Ilumatobacter coccineus YM16-304: one gene and its partner. The protein of the gene in region 2 interacts with the protein of the main gene of each other region in a pairwise test. Links are inferred from orthologs where the notes say so. Each region holds a gene or a part of one and is shown on either strand. Other genes may lie near its edges.

The links.
Region 1: the proteins of aceE (region 2) and YM304_RS09290 interact in binary tests that used the Escherichia coli proteins (3 or more experiments, as listed by UniProt). The link is inferred for Ilumatobacter coccineus YM16-304 from one-to-one orthologs.

What each region holds. Positions count from the first base shown.
Region 1 is NC_020520.1:2,059,132-2,066,595, reverse strand. The notes cover bases 211-2,970. They hold YM304_RS09290 (endonuclease III domain-containing protein), read right to left. Parts: upstream 2,033-2,970; coding sequence 1,388-2,032; downstream 211-1,387. Other genes in these bases: YM304_RS09285 (hypothetical protein), read left to right, coding at 2,184-2,970; YM304_RS09295 (cation:proton antiporter), read right to left, coding at 211-1,373. In the rest of the region: YM304_RS24690 (hypothetical protein), read left to right, coding at 1-40; more of YM304_RS09295, read right to left, coding at 48-210; more of YM304_RS09285, read left to right, coding at 2,971-3,170; YM304_RS09280 (hypothetical protein), read left to right, coding at 3,268-4,254; ATP-dependent DNA helicase RecG, read right to left, coding at 4,318-6,441; YM304_RS09270 (prolyl oligopeptidase family serine peptidase), read right to left, coding at 6,510-7,464. UniProt on the Escherichia coli protein: DNA repair enzyme that has both DNA N-glycosylase activity and AP-lyase activity. The DNA N-glycosylase activity releases various damaged pyrimidines from DNA by cleaving the N-glycosidic bond, leaving an AP (apurinic/apyrimidinic) site.
Region 2 is NC_020520.1:3,323,213-3,331,215, reverse strand. What follows is about bases 1,916-5,214. They hold aceE (pyruvate dehydrogenase (acetyl-transferring), homodimeric type), read right to left. Parts: upstream 4,846-5,214; coding sequence 2,116-4,845; downstream 1,916-2,115. Other genes in these bases: YM304_RS14975 (SGNH/GDSL hydrolase family protein), read right to left, coding at 4,932-5,214; YM304_RS14985 (transposase), read left to right, coding at 1,916-2,033. In the rest of the region: YM304_RS14990 (SDR family NAD(P)-dependent oxidoreductase), read right to left, coding at 1-974; more of YM304_RS14985, read left to right, coding at 1,149-1,915; more of YM304_RS14975, read right to left, coding at 5,215-6,740; YM304_RS14970 (SGNH/GDSL hydrolase family protein), read right to left, coding at 6,744-8,003. UniProt on the Escherichia coli protein: Component of the pyruvate dehydrogenase (PDH) complex, that catalyzes the overall conversion of pyruvate to acetyl-CoA and CO(2).

The DNA of each region.
Region 1 (7,464 bases), 1.3 Mb from region 2 along the record:
AGACGCCGACATCGAAGCCGACGGTCGCCCCGACTGGTGACCTGCGGTCAGCGCCGCAACGAGAACCGCGACCGCGGGATCATCTCGGCCACCTCGGGCACGTTCATGTCGGAGCGCTCGTCGTCGCTCGCCTCGAGCGCTTCCGCCCAGCGTCCGTAGCGACTCGCTCCCCACGATGCCGTGGCACCGTGGAGGACCACCGACGCGGTGACCGTCACCCCGATCACGCCGAACAGATCGTCGCCGCCACCCGCGACCTCGTCGAAATCCTCCAGCAGCAACAGGCCGAAGATGATCGACGCGAGCCCACGCGGGCCGAACCAGCCGATGAAGAGTCGAGTCGGCCATCGCGTGCCGCTGCCGATCATGGCGATCCACACCGGCAACATCCGGCCGAGCGTCAGCGTGACGATCGCACACACGACGACGCCGGCCGACACGTCGTCGACCGCCTGGCCGAGCAACACGTTGCCGAACACGAAGAACGCGCCCAGAGCGAGGAGCTGCGCCGCGTCCTCGGTGAACCCTCCGAAGTACGAGGCGTGCGCGTCGTCGTCGGGCTCGCTCGCCGAGCCCGGCGTGTGCTTCGCATCGTTGCCGAACGACCCGAACGCCAGACCGGCGACGAACGCCGCGATGAACGAGTTGCCGGTCAGTGCCTCGGCCCCGAACAGCGCGATCACCGGCAGCACGAACGTGGCGAGCTGCTCGTAGCGCCCGTCGGACCAGCCCCGGTGGTGAGCGGCCCGCAGCACGGTGATCCCGACGCCGCCGACCACGAGTCCGAGCGCGACGCCCCACCCGATCTGGCGCGCCACGAAGCCGATCCAGCCGCTCGTCGACCGGTTCTCGTCGATGACCAGTGCTGTCATGATCGCCACGACCGGCACGACGAGGCCGTCGTTGACACCCGACTCGACGTTGAGCGCGAGACGGTCACGCGCCGGCACCACGGTGTCTTCGACGACCGCCGAACCGAGCGCCGCGTCGGTGGGTGCGAGGATCGCTGCGAGCAAGGCCACCTGTGCGAACGGCAGCTCGGGAAACAGCAGCGCGTTCACCAGGGCGCCGAGCGCGATCGAGAGCGGCAGCCCGATGCCGAGCAGACGCACGGGCAGGCCGAGATGGCGTCGCAGGCGTCGGAAGTCGATCCGAACCGCGTCGGAGAACAGGATCACGGCGAGCGTGAGTTCGGCGAGCAGGGCGATCGAACCGATTTCGGCGTCGATCTCGATCGCGTCGAACGCTGCCGTTGCCGCGCCCGCGGCCACGAACACCATCGGCATGGTGAGCGGCCAGTGCTCGATCCGCATCGAGACCGCGGCGAATGCGACGACCAGCGCCGCGACCAGGGTGATCTCGACCGGTCCCATCGCCGCAACCTACGTCAACGGGATTCTTCGGCGATGCGCTTCTTGGTCGCCGCCCAACTGCAGATCGGGCAGGCGGTCAGGTCGTGTCGCTTCGCCGGGCAGTACTCACGGCCGAAGTAGATGATCTGGAGATGACGATCGCTCCAGGTCTCCTTCGGGAACACCGCCTTGAGATCCTTCTCGGTGCGCTCCACCGTGGTGCCGTTGGAGAGCCCCCACCGAGCCGCGAGTCGGTGGATGTGCGTGTCGACGGCGAACGCGGGCACCCCGAACACGCCACCCATCACGACCGACGCGGTCTTGTGGCCGACACCGGCGAGTGATTCGAGGAACTCCCAGTCGCCGATGATCTCGCCGCCGGCGTCGAGGATCTGGTTGGCCATGAGCCACAGGTTCTTCGCCTTGGTCGGCGCCAGTCCGACCGTCTTGATGTAGCCGAGGATCTCCTCCGGGTCGAGCGCCGCCATCTTCTCCGGCGTGCCGGCCGCTTCGAACAACGCCGGGGTGACCTCGTTGACCTTCTTGTCGGTGGTCTGCGCCGAGAGCGCCACGGCGACGAGCAAGGTGTAGGGGTCGGTGTGATCGAGCGGCACCGGCGGGTTCGGGTAGAGCTCCTCGAGGATCTCGCCGATTCGATCTGCCTTCTCCTGACGACGCATGCGGCTGACCATAACCGCGGCGAACCGGCCACCGACCATGCCGTCAACCGTGCAATCACCTGCGCCCGGTCGCATCGAGCGCCGTACCGCCTGGCCGCATGCCGTCGCCCGGTTCACGCCCGGGTGACGGTCGACCTTCACGATCGACCACATGATGAAATCGCGCTCGATCGTCCTGGCCCTCTCGATGCTCACCGCCGGTACCGCCGTCGGCGTCGCTGCGCAGCAGTCGGCGTCGGCCGACGTGTCATCGGGTGACCGCCCGGTGCTGATCCAGATCTCTCCGTGCCGTCTCGCCGACACGCGCTCCAACCAGCAGGTGGGCCCGCAAGGCGGCAAGATCGGTGCCGGCGAGACAGTGTCGTTCGACGTGCAGCACCCGACCACCGACTGCGTCGGGCTGATCCCCACCGATGCGGTCGGGGTGTCGACCAACATCACTGCGCTCGGGGCGACCGAACTGTCGTACCTGACCATCTGGCCGGGCGGCGATCAGCCGCTCGCAGCGTCGCTGAACCCGGCGCCCGGCGAACCGCCGACACCGAACGCGGTGACGACCGGTCTCGGCGGCGGCTCGTTCAACATCTACAACAACGCCGGGGCGACCCACGTCGTGATCGACGTCAACGGTTACTACGTCAACCACACTCACGATGATCTGTACGGCTCGGGCGGAGCGACAGCCGGCACGTTCAGTGTGGGATCGGCCGCCTTCCAGCCGCGCAGCGATCGCCTCGGGTGGAGCAAGGACCTCTCACTCGGCGCGTCGTCGGGTGGTGCCTGGATCGTGTCGGACGCCGATGCCGGTGCCGCCGGTCCGCCGGCGTTGGCCGCCGAACTGTCGCTTCCCGACGGCGCGGTCATCACGGCAGCGACGGCCTACTTCAGCGACACCACCGCGTTCGGAGGTCTGAACTTCCAGATCCGCTGCGAGGAGTTCGACGGTGGATCGAAGATCGTCGCGCAGGGCGACACACTCTCGGCTCCGGCGAGCGGCACCGACGCGATGGACCTGACGACGACCAACGCCACGGTCGACAACTCGACGTGCAGCTACTACTTCATCGCCGAGGGCAGCAACTGGGCGACCGAGACCGACGACCTCCGAGTCCGCGGCGTCTCGATCACCACCGAGTAGCCGGTCCGTGACACGTTGTCGGTGGGCTTCACGACCTCGACCGCCTGAGTAGAAACTACTCAGGACTCCGTCGGCGCCGTTCGTCAGGATCGACGTCATGAGATTTCGTTCGATCGCCATCGGCATGACCCTGCTCGTCTCCGGAACGTCGGTCGGCGCGGCGACGCAGCAGTTCGCCACCGCTGGCACATCGAGCGGCAACCGGCCCGTGCTGATTCCCATCACACCGTGTCGTCTCGCCGACACTCGACCAGCGCCCAACACCGTCGGACCGCGCTCGGCACCGCTCGCTGCAGTCGACACGATGACGGTCGATGCCCAAGAACCCGGTACCGATTGTTCCGGGATGATCCCCGCCGACGCCAACGGGCTGTCGCTGAACATCACCGCGCTCAACGCCACGGCGTCGTCGTATCTCACGGTGTGGCCCGGCGGTGACCGACCCACCGCGGCGAGCCTCAATCCCTCGCCGGGGCAGCCGCCGGTGCCCAACGCCGTGACGACGGCGTTGTCGGTCGATCACGAGTTCGAGGTGTACAACAACGCCGGCAATGTCGACATCGTGGTCGACGTCAACGGCTACTACGTCGACCACGACCACGACGACCGGTACTACCCGCGATCGGAGATCGACGAGAAGTTCGCCGCGCAGGAGACCGATTCGATTCACCTCAGCAGCGCTGCGTTCACTCCCGTCGATGACGGCTGGGACATCGGGAGGTACGGCATCTACCGCGTCGACAGCGTGACCGGAGACAGGTGCGCCGTTGCGGACCTCCAACTGCCGCCCGGGGCCACCATCACGCGAATCGATGTCAGCTACTTGAACTTCGACGAAGTCGGGCCCGCCCCCGACCTCGACTTCATCGTCAGCGAACGCCGCCCTCTCGCCGACCGCACGATCATCGGAATCGGCATCGCGGGCGGAAGTATCAACCTCCCCGTCGAGCCCGATGAGCTCGAATTCGGAATCGCCGGACTCGACGTCCGCGGCCGCCCGGCGTTGCCGAATGCAGCCCACCAAGTGAGTATGTGCACCTCGGGCGTGAAGGTGTTCGTCGATTCGGTGCACCTGACTCTCTGATCCACTCCGACCGCCGCCAACCTGGTGATTTCCATCCCGGATGGGAATAACCAGGTTGGCGGGTCAGGACTTGGCGAGGAACTCTTCGTCGCGGTCGCTGAAGATCAGGTCGAGTTCGTCGGCGAGCTGCGGATGCTGGGCGAGCAGCGGATCGGCGTCGACGATCTCGAACGCCGCGTTGCGAGCGAGTTCGACGAGCTTGCGGTCGCGGCGCAGCGACGCCAGCTTCAGGTCGCTGCGTCCCTTCTGCGCGGTCGACATCAGCGTGCCTTCGCCGCGCAGATCGAGGTCGACCTCGGCGAGCGCGAACCCGTCGGTCGTCGACACCAGCGCTTCGACCCGCGGATTCTCCTCCTCGGTCTGTTGGGTGACCAACCAACACACCGACGCGTGCTCGCCGCGCCCGACGCGGCCGCGGAGCTGGTGGAGTTGGGCGATGCCGAACCGGTCGGCGTCGAGGATCACCATCACGGTCGCATTCGGCACGTCGACGCCGACCTCGATCACCGTCGTCGCGACGAGGACGTCGATGGCGCCGGCGCGAAACGCCTCCATCGTCTGCTCCTTCTCCCCCGGCGTGAGTCGCCCGTGCAACAGGCCGATGCGTAGCCCCTCGAGCTCGTCGTGCTGCAGACGTTCGAAGGTCTCCTGCGCCGATGCAACTTCGAGCTTCTCGCTCTCGTCGATCAACGGGCACACCACGTAGGCCTGTCGACCCGCTTTGATCTCGTCGCGGACCTCCTGCCACACGCCGGTCTCCATCAGCGGACCATTGGCCCAGTGCGTCTTGATCGGGGTGCGACCGGGCGGGAGTTCGTCGAGGATGCTCACGTCGAGGTCGCCGTACACGGTCATGGCGGCCGTGCGCGGAATGGGCGTCGCCGTCATCACCAGCGTGTCGGGGGTCGTGCCGTCGACGGTCTTGTCACGCAGTGCGGCCCGCTGCTCCACCCCGAAGCGATGCTGCTCGTCGACCACGACCACGCCGAGCGAAGCGAAGTCGACCTTGTCCTGGATCAGCGCGTGCGTGCCGATGGCGATGTCGACCGAACCGTCGGCCAAGCCGGCCATCACGTCCTTGCGCTCGGCACCGGTGACCCGGTTGGTGAGCAACTCGACCCTCAGCGGCCGATCACCGAACAGGTTGCCGGGATCGGGCACGGTCACGCCGGCCAAGAGCTCCGAGATTCCGGCCGCATGCTGCTCGGCGAGCACCTCGGTCGGCGCCATGAGTGCCGCTTGGTGCCCGCCTTCCACCGCGGCCAGCATCGTCGCCACGGCGACCACGGTCTTGCCGGCACCCACGTCGCCCTGCAGCAGGCGGTGCATCGGGTGCGGCGCGGCGAGATCGGCTTCGATCTCGGCGATCGTTCGCTTCTGCGCCCCGGTGAGGTCGTACGACAGCGCGGTGTAGAACCGATCGACCAGCTCACCACTGATCTGATGTGCGATGCCACGCTGCTCGCGTTCCATCAAGCGCTTTCGCAGCACCAGCACGAGTTGCACTCGGAGCAGTTCGTCGAACGCGAGCCGGCGGCGGGCGATCTCCTTCTGGCGGATCTCCTCCGGAAGATGGATGCCGTGCAGCGCCGTCGCACGATCCGCGAGACCGTGCTCACGGAGGATCGACGCGGGGACCGGATCGGCGATGCCGCGCTCGGCGCAGCGACGCAACGACTCCTCGATCCAGCCGGCCATCTCCCACGTGTTGATCTGAGCCTTCTCGCTCTGCGGGTAGATCGGGACGATGCGTCCGGTGCGGTCGCCGATCAGGTCGACGACCGGGTTCGACATCTGCAGCCCACCGCGGTAGGTGTCGGCCTTGCCGAACAACGCTATCTGCAATCCCTCCTTCAGTTGGCGTTCACGCCACGGCTGATTGAAGAACACGAGGTCCATCCGGCCCGACCCGTCGCCCACGTTGACGTTCACCATGGTCCGCCGATTGCGCGTGGTTCGCTTCGTCACCGATCGCACCGTGACGAGCACGAGCGCTTCCTCACCAGGAACGAGATCGGCGATACGCGCTTCGTTCGTGCGGTCGACCCATCGGCGCGGATACGTCGTGACGAGGTCGAGCACGTTGGTGATCCCCACCTTCTCGAGCGCAGCCTCCTTCTTGGGGCCGACACCCTTGAGCCGCCCGATCGGAATCGCCGCGAGGTCGCGCAGCGTGATCTCAGTCATCGCAGGTGAGAGTAGGCGACGGCGCTCGCCCGGTCGGACTCACGATGTCGGGCGTCGATCCCACGAGGTCAGTGAGTGCCGAGTCGCGTGCGGAGGAACGTGAAGATCAGCGCCTGCATGGTCGCCTGTTGACCGGCATCGGCTGCCCCACCGTGCCCTCCTTCGATGTTCTCCCAGTAGGTCACGTCGAGCTGGTGTTCGAGGAGACGGGCCGCCATCTTGCGGGCGTGACCGGGGTGGACGCGATCGTCACGCGTCGACGTGGTGAGCAGAATCGGCGGATACGCCGTGCCCGGCCGCACCAGGTGATACGGCGAGTACCCCTCGAGGTACGCCCAGTCCGCAGGATCGTCGGGATCGCCGTACTCGGCCATCCACGACGCACCGGCGAGCAGCAGGTGGTAGCGCTGCATGTCGAGCAGCGGCACCTGACACACGATCGCCCCGAACAGCTCGGGGCTGCGGACGTACATGTTTCCGACGAGTAGACCGCCGTTGCTGCCGCCCGACGTGCCGAGGCGCTCCGGCGACGTGAATCCTCGTTCGGTCACGGCTCGGGCGACCGCCTCGAAGTCTTCGTACACCCGCGGTCGTCGCTCGCGCAGTCCGGCGCGGTGCCAGGCCGGGCCGTACTCACCGCCGCCGCGGATGTTGGCCACCACGTACACGCCACCCGCCGTGAGCCACGACCGGCCGATCACCGCCGAGTAGGCGGCGGTGCGAGCGATCTCGAATCCGCCGTAGCCCGACAGCAGGGTCGGGACCGAGCCGTCGGTGCGACGCAGCGCATCGGCGTGCCCGACCACGAAGTACGGCACTCTCGTGCCGTCGGTGCTCGTGGCGAAGTGCTGCTCGATCAAGATGCCCGACGAGTCGAATCGATGCGGTGCCTGGCGCACTTGCTCGGGCGCACCGCCAGCGGCGGTCGATGCGAGGTAGAGCGTCTCGGACGTGACGAAGTCGTTGCCGTGAATCCACACGTCGTCGAGTTCGTCGCCGTCGACTGCCGACACGGCGAGCGAC
Region 2 (8,003 bases):
AACGGCGTCTGCGACAGCTCAGCGGCGTGCGTCAGACCCGGCACCTCGGTGTCGGGATCGGTGCCGACGGCCGGAAGCGAGGCACCGGCGACCGGTTCGCCACCCAACATGTGGTAGCCGCGCAGCCCCTCGTAGTCGCCGACCAGATCGCGCACGTGGGTGGGGAGCGCATCGACCGCTGCCGACTCGGCGTCCATCATGTGGGCGTAGAAGTCGGGTGGGCGGCGGACGGTCTGACACGCGTTGTTGACGATCAGGTCGAGGCGATCGCGGGTCCGCAGCAGGTGCTGGCAGAACGCTTCGACGCTCGGCGTGTGGCGCAGGTCGAGGCCGAAGATCTCGAGCCGGTCGCTCCACTCGTCGAAATCGGGTTCGGCGGCGTATCGCTGCGCGGCGTCGCGGGCGAAGCGCGTCGCCACGATCAGGTCCGCACCGCATCGCAGCAGCTTGATACCGGCCTGGTAGCCGATCTTCACGCGGCCACCGGTGAGCAGCGCGACCATCCCGGTCATGTCGGCGAGCTCTCCACGCTTGGCGAAGTTCAGGTCACCGCACTCCACACATAGTTGGTCGTAGAAGTGGTGCACCCGGTGGTACTTGCGCTTGCAGACGTAGCAGTGCTGGGGCTCGACGGTCTCGCGGAACGCATCGTCGGCCGTTTCGCCGAAGGTGACGTCGCGCTGCTCGAAGTCGGCGGGGGCGAACACGTCGGGAGTCGTGAACACCGGCTTGGCGCGGAGCGTGCGGATACCTGTCTCGTCGAGGATCTTCTCGTCGGCCTTGGTGCGGTTCGCCTCACGTTGCTTGCGCAGGAGCTTGGTGCGTCGACGGCGTATCTCGGGATCGGGGCAGAACACGTCGCCCGCCGCGTTGAAGAAGGCCGCCTTTTCCTCGGGGTCCAGCGTGTTGACCAGTTCTGGCTCGGCAACGATCCGCTGGAGAAACGCCGTGGCTTCGAGCAGCCGCTCCCGCATCTCCGGATCTTCCACCCGCCGGACCCTACCCAGCCCCGGTTCGGCCTCCCTGTTGCGCTGCCCGCTTGTTTCCTTCCGTCCCGGTCCGAGGGAAGCAAGCGCTTGCTTCTTTTCGTCCCGGTCCGAGGGAAACAAGCGGGATCTTTGGGGCACCCTTCTGCGCAGGATCGGACGATGGGGCAGAAGCATCGATCACATCAGCAACACGGTTGGTTCCACATCATGAATCGAGGGGTCGACCGTCAAGACATCTTCGTGAGCGACCTCGACCGCCGAGTCTTCATCGACGAGATGGTGACTGCAGCGGAGGAGTTCGGCATCGAGATCCACGTCTACTGCTTGATGGCCACGCACTTCCACATCATCGTCAACTGCCCGAGCGGGCACCTCTCGGAGTTCGTCAGAGAGTTCGCGAGGGCGTATGCCGAAGGGTTCAACCGGCGCACCAAACGGGAGGGGCCGGTGTTCACCGGGCGGTTCGTCTCGGTGCCGCTCGGGCTCGATGACGACGATCCCGATCGCTCGTTCATGGTCGCTGCCCGATACGTACACCGCAATCCGCTCGACTTTCTCCCGGCCGACACGCTCGGGGCCTATGCGTACTCGAGCTATCCGGCCTACCTCGGGACCGCGCCGGCACCGGCGTGGTTGACCACCGATGTCCTGCAGTCGTTGTGCGGCTCGGACCCGGTTCGACTTCGTCGGTTCACGCTCACACCGCAACCGTCCGACAAGACGCCGGCATACGGCCGTGTGATCGCTGCAGCAGCTCCGACCGAGGTCATCGACGCGGTCGCTGCGTCAGCAGGCGTCACGATCGACGCGCTGCACCGCCGCAGAAGCGAGCGGAACGACGCTCGACTCGTTGCCGCCCACCTGTGTCGTTCGTTGCGAACAGCGTCGACGGCTGAACTGTCGCAGCTGTTCGCGGTCGCGACACAGCAAGGGTTTCGTCAACTCGCCGCTCGCGGCAAGAAGCTCGTCGCGGTCGACCCGTCGTGTGCGCGCCTGGCCGCGCGTGCGCTCGATCGACTCTGTGGAGTCGATCGAGCAGGGTGATCCCGGTTGTTTCCTTTGGACCGGGACGAAAGGAAACATCCGCTTGTTTCCTTTGGACCGGGACGAAAAGAAACAACCGGGGTCAGACGATGTAGGGGTTCACCGCGTCGGGGTCGATGTCGTAGCGCTGGATCGCGTCGGCGACGACCGACGGGTCGACGACACCGTCGATGGCGAGGCCGTGCAGCACGGCGACGACGACGTTGCCCGTGTCGATCTCGAAGTGGCGACGCAGCGCCTCACGCGTGTCGGAGCGGCCCATGCCGTCGGTACCCAACGTGGTGAACGTACGACCACCAAGGAACTGACGGATCTGGTCGGGAACGGCCGCCATGAAGTCGGACACCGCGGTGATCGGCCCCTGCGACCCGTCGAGGATCTGCGCCACCCGGGGGACCCGACGCTCGGTGCTCGGGTGCAGCCGGTTGTGACGCTCGGCCTCGAGCCCTTCCTCACGGAGCGCCTTGTACGACGTGGCCGACCACAGCTCGGCCGCGACGCCGTAGTGCTCGGCGAGCTCGCTCGCCGCTTCACGCGCCGCGAGGTTGGCCGATCCCGAGAACAGAATCGTCGCGGGCTTGGCGTCGGCGACCTCGGGGGCGTCGGCGAACTTGTAGAGCCCTTCGACGATCTGCTCCTTGATCCCCTCGACCTCGGGCAGCGGCGGCATGGCCTGGTTCTCGTTGTAGAGGGTGATGTAGTAGAAGACGTCGGTCCAGTTCGGGTCGTCGCTGCCGCCGTACATCCGCTCGATACCGGCTTCGACGATCGCTCCGACCTCGTAGGCGAAGGCGGGGTCGTAGGCCTGCACGCACGGCACGGTGGAGGCCAGCACGAGGCTGTGGCCGTCTTGGTGCTGCAATCCCTCGCCCATGAGCGTGGTGCGTCCGGCCGTGGCGGCCATCATGAAGCCGCGAGCGCGGATGTCGGCGGCCTGCCAGATGAGGTCGCCCACACGCTGGAAGCCGAACATCGAATAGAACGTGTAGAACGGCACCATCGGCACGCCACGGGTGGCGTACGACGAGCCTGCGGCGATGAAGCTCGACATCGAACCGGCCTCGGTGATGCCTTCTTCGAGGATCTGCCCCTTCGTCGACTCCGAGTACGACAGCAGCAGGTCGTGGTCGACCGGCTCGTACTTCTGGCCCTGCGCGGCGTAGATCTCGATCTCCTTGAACAGGCCGTCCATGCCGAACGTGCGCGCCTCGTCGGGGATGATCGGGACGATGCGCTGGCCGATCTTCTCGTCACGCGTGAGGTTGCGCAGCAGACGGGTGAAGCCCATCGTGGTCGACACCTCCTGCGTGCCCGAACCGCCCCACATCTCGTCGTAGGTCGCCGCCTCGGGCATCGAGAGCGCCTTGCGAACTCGCGTCGAACGCACCGGGACCGAACCGTCGAGCGCCTTGCGACGCTCCATCATGTACTGGTACTCGATCGAGTCTTCGGCGGGCTTGAAGTACGGCGGGTTCGACTCGTCGATCGAGTCCTCGGGGATCTCGTCGTGCAGGTAGAGACGGTCGCGCAAGTCGATGATCTGCTGCTTGGTCATCTTCTTGATCTGGTGCGTGGAGTTGCGGCCCTCGAAGCCGGGGCCGAGCGTCCAGCCCTTCACCGTCTTGCACAGGATGACGGTGGGGCGACCCGAACCGAGGTTCTCGGTCGCCGCCTTGTACGCCGCATAGAGCTTGCGGTAGTCGTGGCCGCCACGGGGGAGGTTGCGCAGCTCGTCGTCGGAGAGGTGCGACACCATCTGACGGAGCCGGTCGTCGGGACCGAAGAAGTGGTCACGGGCATAGCCGCCGTCTTCGACGGCGTAACGCTGGAACTCACCGTCGACCGTGTTGTTCATCTTGTTGAGCAGCACGCCGTCTTTGTCCTGGGCGAGCAGTTCGTCCCACTTCGAACCCCAGATGACCTTGATGACGTTCCAGCCGGCGCCGCGGAACACGGCTTCGAGTTCTTGGATGACCTTGCCGTTGCCGCGGACCGGGCCGTCGAGGCGCTGCAGGTTGCAGTTGACGACGAACACGAGGTTGTCGAGCTGTTCACGCGCAGCGAGCGAGATGGCGCCGAGCGTCTCGGGCTCGTCGCACTCACCGTCGCCGAGGAACGCCCACACCCGGCTCTGCGAGGTGTCGTCGATCTGTCGGTTGTGGAGGTAGCGGTTGAACCGTGCGTGGTACAGCGACGTGATCGGGCCGAGCCCCATCGACACGGTCGGGAACTCCCAGAAGTCGGGCATCAGGCGCGGGTGCGGGTACGACGACAAGCCGCGCCCGTCGCGCCCGATCTCGCGACGGAAGTGATCGAGATCGTCCTCGGTCAGCCGCCCCTCGAGGTACGCACGGGCGTACACACCGGGTGCCGCGTGGCCCTGGAAGTAGACGTGGTCGCCGGGCGTGCCGTCTTCCTTGCCACGGAAGAAGTGGTTGAAGCCGATCTCGTACAGCGCAGCCGACGATGCGAACGTCGACAGGTGACCGCCGATGCCGTCGGCGGCCTTGTTGGCCTTGACCACCATCATCGCGGCGTTCCAGCGGATGAAGGCACGGATGCGGCGCTCGATGTGCTCGTCGCCGGGGAACCACGGCTCCTGCTCGAGCGGGATCGTGTTGACGTACGGCGTGGAGACGGTTGCCGGGAACGAGACCTGCGACTCGTTCGCTCGGTTCATCAGGCGCGAGAGTAGGTAGCGAGCCCGGGTCTTCCCGTGGGTGTCGACGACGGCATCGAGGCTGTCGAGCCACTCTTGAGTTTCGGTCGGGTCGATGTCGGGAAGCTGATGCGCGTATCCGTCGAAAATCATATGGCCCATACTGCCACTGATATCGACCCTACGGGTCGGTAACTTGCCGCGTCTTGGAAACGCTTTCGCACGAGCCGGAGCCGGGTTCAGTCGCCGTCGACCCACCATCCGTTGACGTCGAACACCGTGTGCATCGCCGACGAGGCGTACAGGCACAATCGTCCGTCGAACACGGCCGACGTGAGCGAGTTCGCCGCAATGGCGCCACTGCCGGCGTTGACCGACGCGGTCGGCGGGTCGCCGGCGCAGCCGTAGCCCGTCGCGTAGGCGTTGGTCGCCGGTTTCACGACCGTGAGCGTGCCCGACACGGCGGCCGCTCCCGACGGCGCGACACCGATGTCGATGGTCTGGTCGGCGCCGTGGATCGGTGACCAACCACCGGTCGCATCTCGCGTGTCGAGCATGCGCGACGGGGCCACCGGCACGTAGGCGAGGTCGCCGCTCGTCGACAGCACCCCGGTCAGGTCGACGACGATGTCGACCGCGCGACTCGTCGTGATGCAGAACCGTCCGTCGACGACGGGCACGAACGCCGCCGACGACGTCGGCGGCCCGGCGGCGAAGTTGACGTTCGCCGTTGCCGCGTCGTCGTCGCCGGTGTCGGCCGTGTCAGGTTCGGCACACGCCGACGCGGTGAGGTAGCCCCTGCCGGCAGCGTTGACCACCGCGAGGTTGACGGCCACGGCGTCGATGTCGCCATCGACCTCCATCACGTCGTCGAGATCGATGACGACGTCGTCGACGGGCCCGGTCGAGCGAGTGTCGATCAGTCGCAGTGGGGTGGTCGACGGCGTGAGACGCAGGCCGCCGGGTCCGCTGGCGAACACACCCTGCAGGTCGACGATCACGTCGACGTCACGGTTGCTGAAGATGCACACGTCATCGTCGTCGCCCGTCGCGGTGACGGTCGGTGAGCCTGCCGCGCCCGCCGCGCCGAAGTTGACGGTGGCGCCACCGACCGGCGACCCGCACGGACCGGCCGACAGGTAGCCGGGCTCCGTGGCCCCGACGGCAGCCACGTACAGCGCGACTGCCGTGGGATCGGACGGGAGCGCGTCGGCGAAGTCGACCCGCAACGACGAGCCGGCGGTGACGTCGTCGCCGGTACGCGTGTCGACGATCCGCTGCGGGGCCAGCGCGGTGAAGGTGCCCGCGTCGGCGACCGGGTCGGGCAACGGCGCATCGTCGCCGATGCGTTCGCCCACTGCCGGTGCCGGTGGTGGGGCCAGGAGCGCGGTGAACTCCTCGGCCATCCGCACCGACCGCTTCCGATAGCTCTCCGGATCGAGATGGATCTGGTCGCCCGATCGGTAGCCCCCGGCGCTGAATTCGGCGAACCAGTCCCACACGTGGAAGTCGTCGCGCTCGGCCTCGATCTGGCGGAGCGCCGCGTTGAAGACGTCGCGCGACCCGGCGGCCGGTTTGGTGATCGTCGGCCACCAGATCTGGTGTCCGGGCCCGATGGCGTCGACCATGTGCATGATCGACTCGCGAGCGCACGTGAGGCTGGTGCCGCAGAACCCCGAGTCGTTGACGCCGAGGTTGACGATGACGTGTGTGGGGTCCCAGCCCTGGCTCTGCCACAGGTCGATCCAGAACGACGATCGATACTCGTTGGCCACGGGGAACTTGCCGGAGGTGGCCGATCCGGCGGCCCGGAACCGGATCGGACCCCAGCCGCGCTCGGCGAGTCGGTCGGGGAGTGTGGGGCTGAACACGCCGGCGCCGTTGAGCACCGAGTCGCCGATCACGGTGACCGGCCCGTGGACCCCGGGCGCTGAGATGTCGAACGAGGTGGCCGCGTCGACCACGTCGTCCGACCGCCTCGACTCGACCGCGGCGACCAGCAGCGCAGCCGTGGCGAGGACTGCGACGAGGTGGCGGCGCCGGCCCATCGGTCAGTTCCTCGTGTCGATCTTGCGTACCGGGGTGAACCCGTCGAAGCCCGACGCCGCTGCGCCGAGCACGTCGATCACGACATGGGCGGCGGCACTGGTCCAAACGCACACCTCGCCGGACTCGTCGGGCGCCACCGTGACGAAGTTCGACACGGTCACGCCGGCACGGAAGTTGACGTTGGCGGTGTCGGGCCGAGGGTCGCTGCACGGCCAGGCCGTCGAGAACCCGTTCGCCTGCGGGGCCACCACGGCGAGGTTCATGAAGACCGCCGACACGTCGTCGGCGTCGAGGCTCGCTGTCTCGTCGGTGACGATCGGTGTGTCGGCGACGTCGAATCGGTGGACCTGCCCGGCGCTCGGCTCGCCGTTGGGCCGAGAGTCGAGGAGGCGGGTCGGGGTGACGGGGATGATCGACGCCTCGTTCGTGAACGTCGCGAACCGGTCGACGGTGAGGTGCGACGTGGTGTCGCTCGTGGTGACGCAGACGTTGCCGTCGTCGTCGGGGCGCACCATGACCAGGTTCGAGCTGATCACCCCGGCGGCGAGGTTGACCGTTGCCGTCGTCGGTTCGTCGTCGCATCCGTGCACGGTGATGTAGCCGAACGATGTCGGTCGGATGCCGGTGACGTTGAGTGCGACGGCGGTGGCTCCCGCCGAGGCCACCTTCAGTTCGAGGGTGTCGCCCGCCGACTGTGGCGAACCGGACCGGGAGTCGGCCACGCGATTCGGCGCGACTGCGGTGAGCCCCGTCGACTCGTCGAAGGTGCCGAACACGTCGACGATGACGTTGCTGGCGGCATCGACGTAGACGCAGACGTTGCCGTCGTCGTCGACCGGGACGATCGCTGCCGCGGAGGAGATGTCGCCGCGCTCGTAGTTGAGGTTGGCCACATCGGGTGGCGTGTCGCCGCACGCGAACGCGGTGAAGTAGCCGGTCGTGCGGGTGTTGGTCGACGCCAGGTTGAGCGCCACGGCGCTGACGCCGGGCGTGTCGGTGACGTCGATCTTCGTGACCGAGCCGTCGACCGGTCGCGTCGCGTTGGTGCGCACGGCATCGGCGACGGTGGCGCTGTACAACTCGGCACCGGTGCCGTTGAGGTGGATGGCGTCGTACGTGATGCCCGGTCGATCGGCGACCGCGGCCCAGTCGACCAGCGTGAGGTTCGGGTGGCGTCCGAGCGCCGACTCGAGATGGTCGTTCACCGTCGGGAAGTACCAGTAGTACGGCTGCACCTGACGCCACGCGCTCGCCGAGATGTA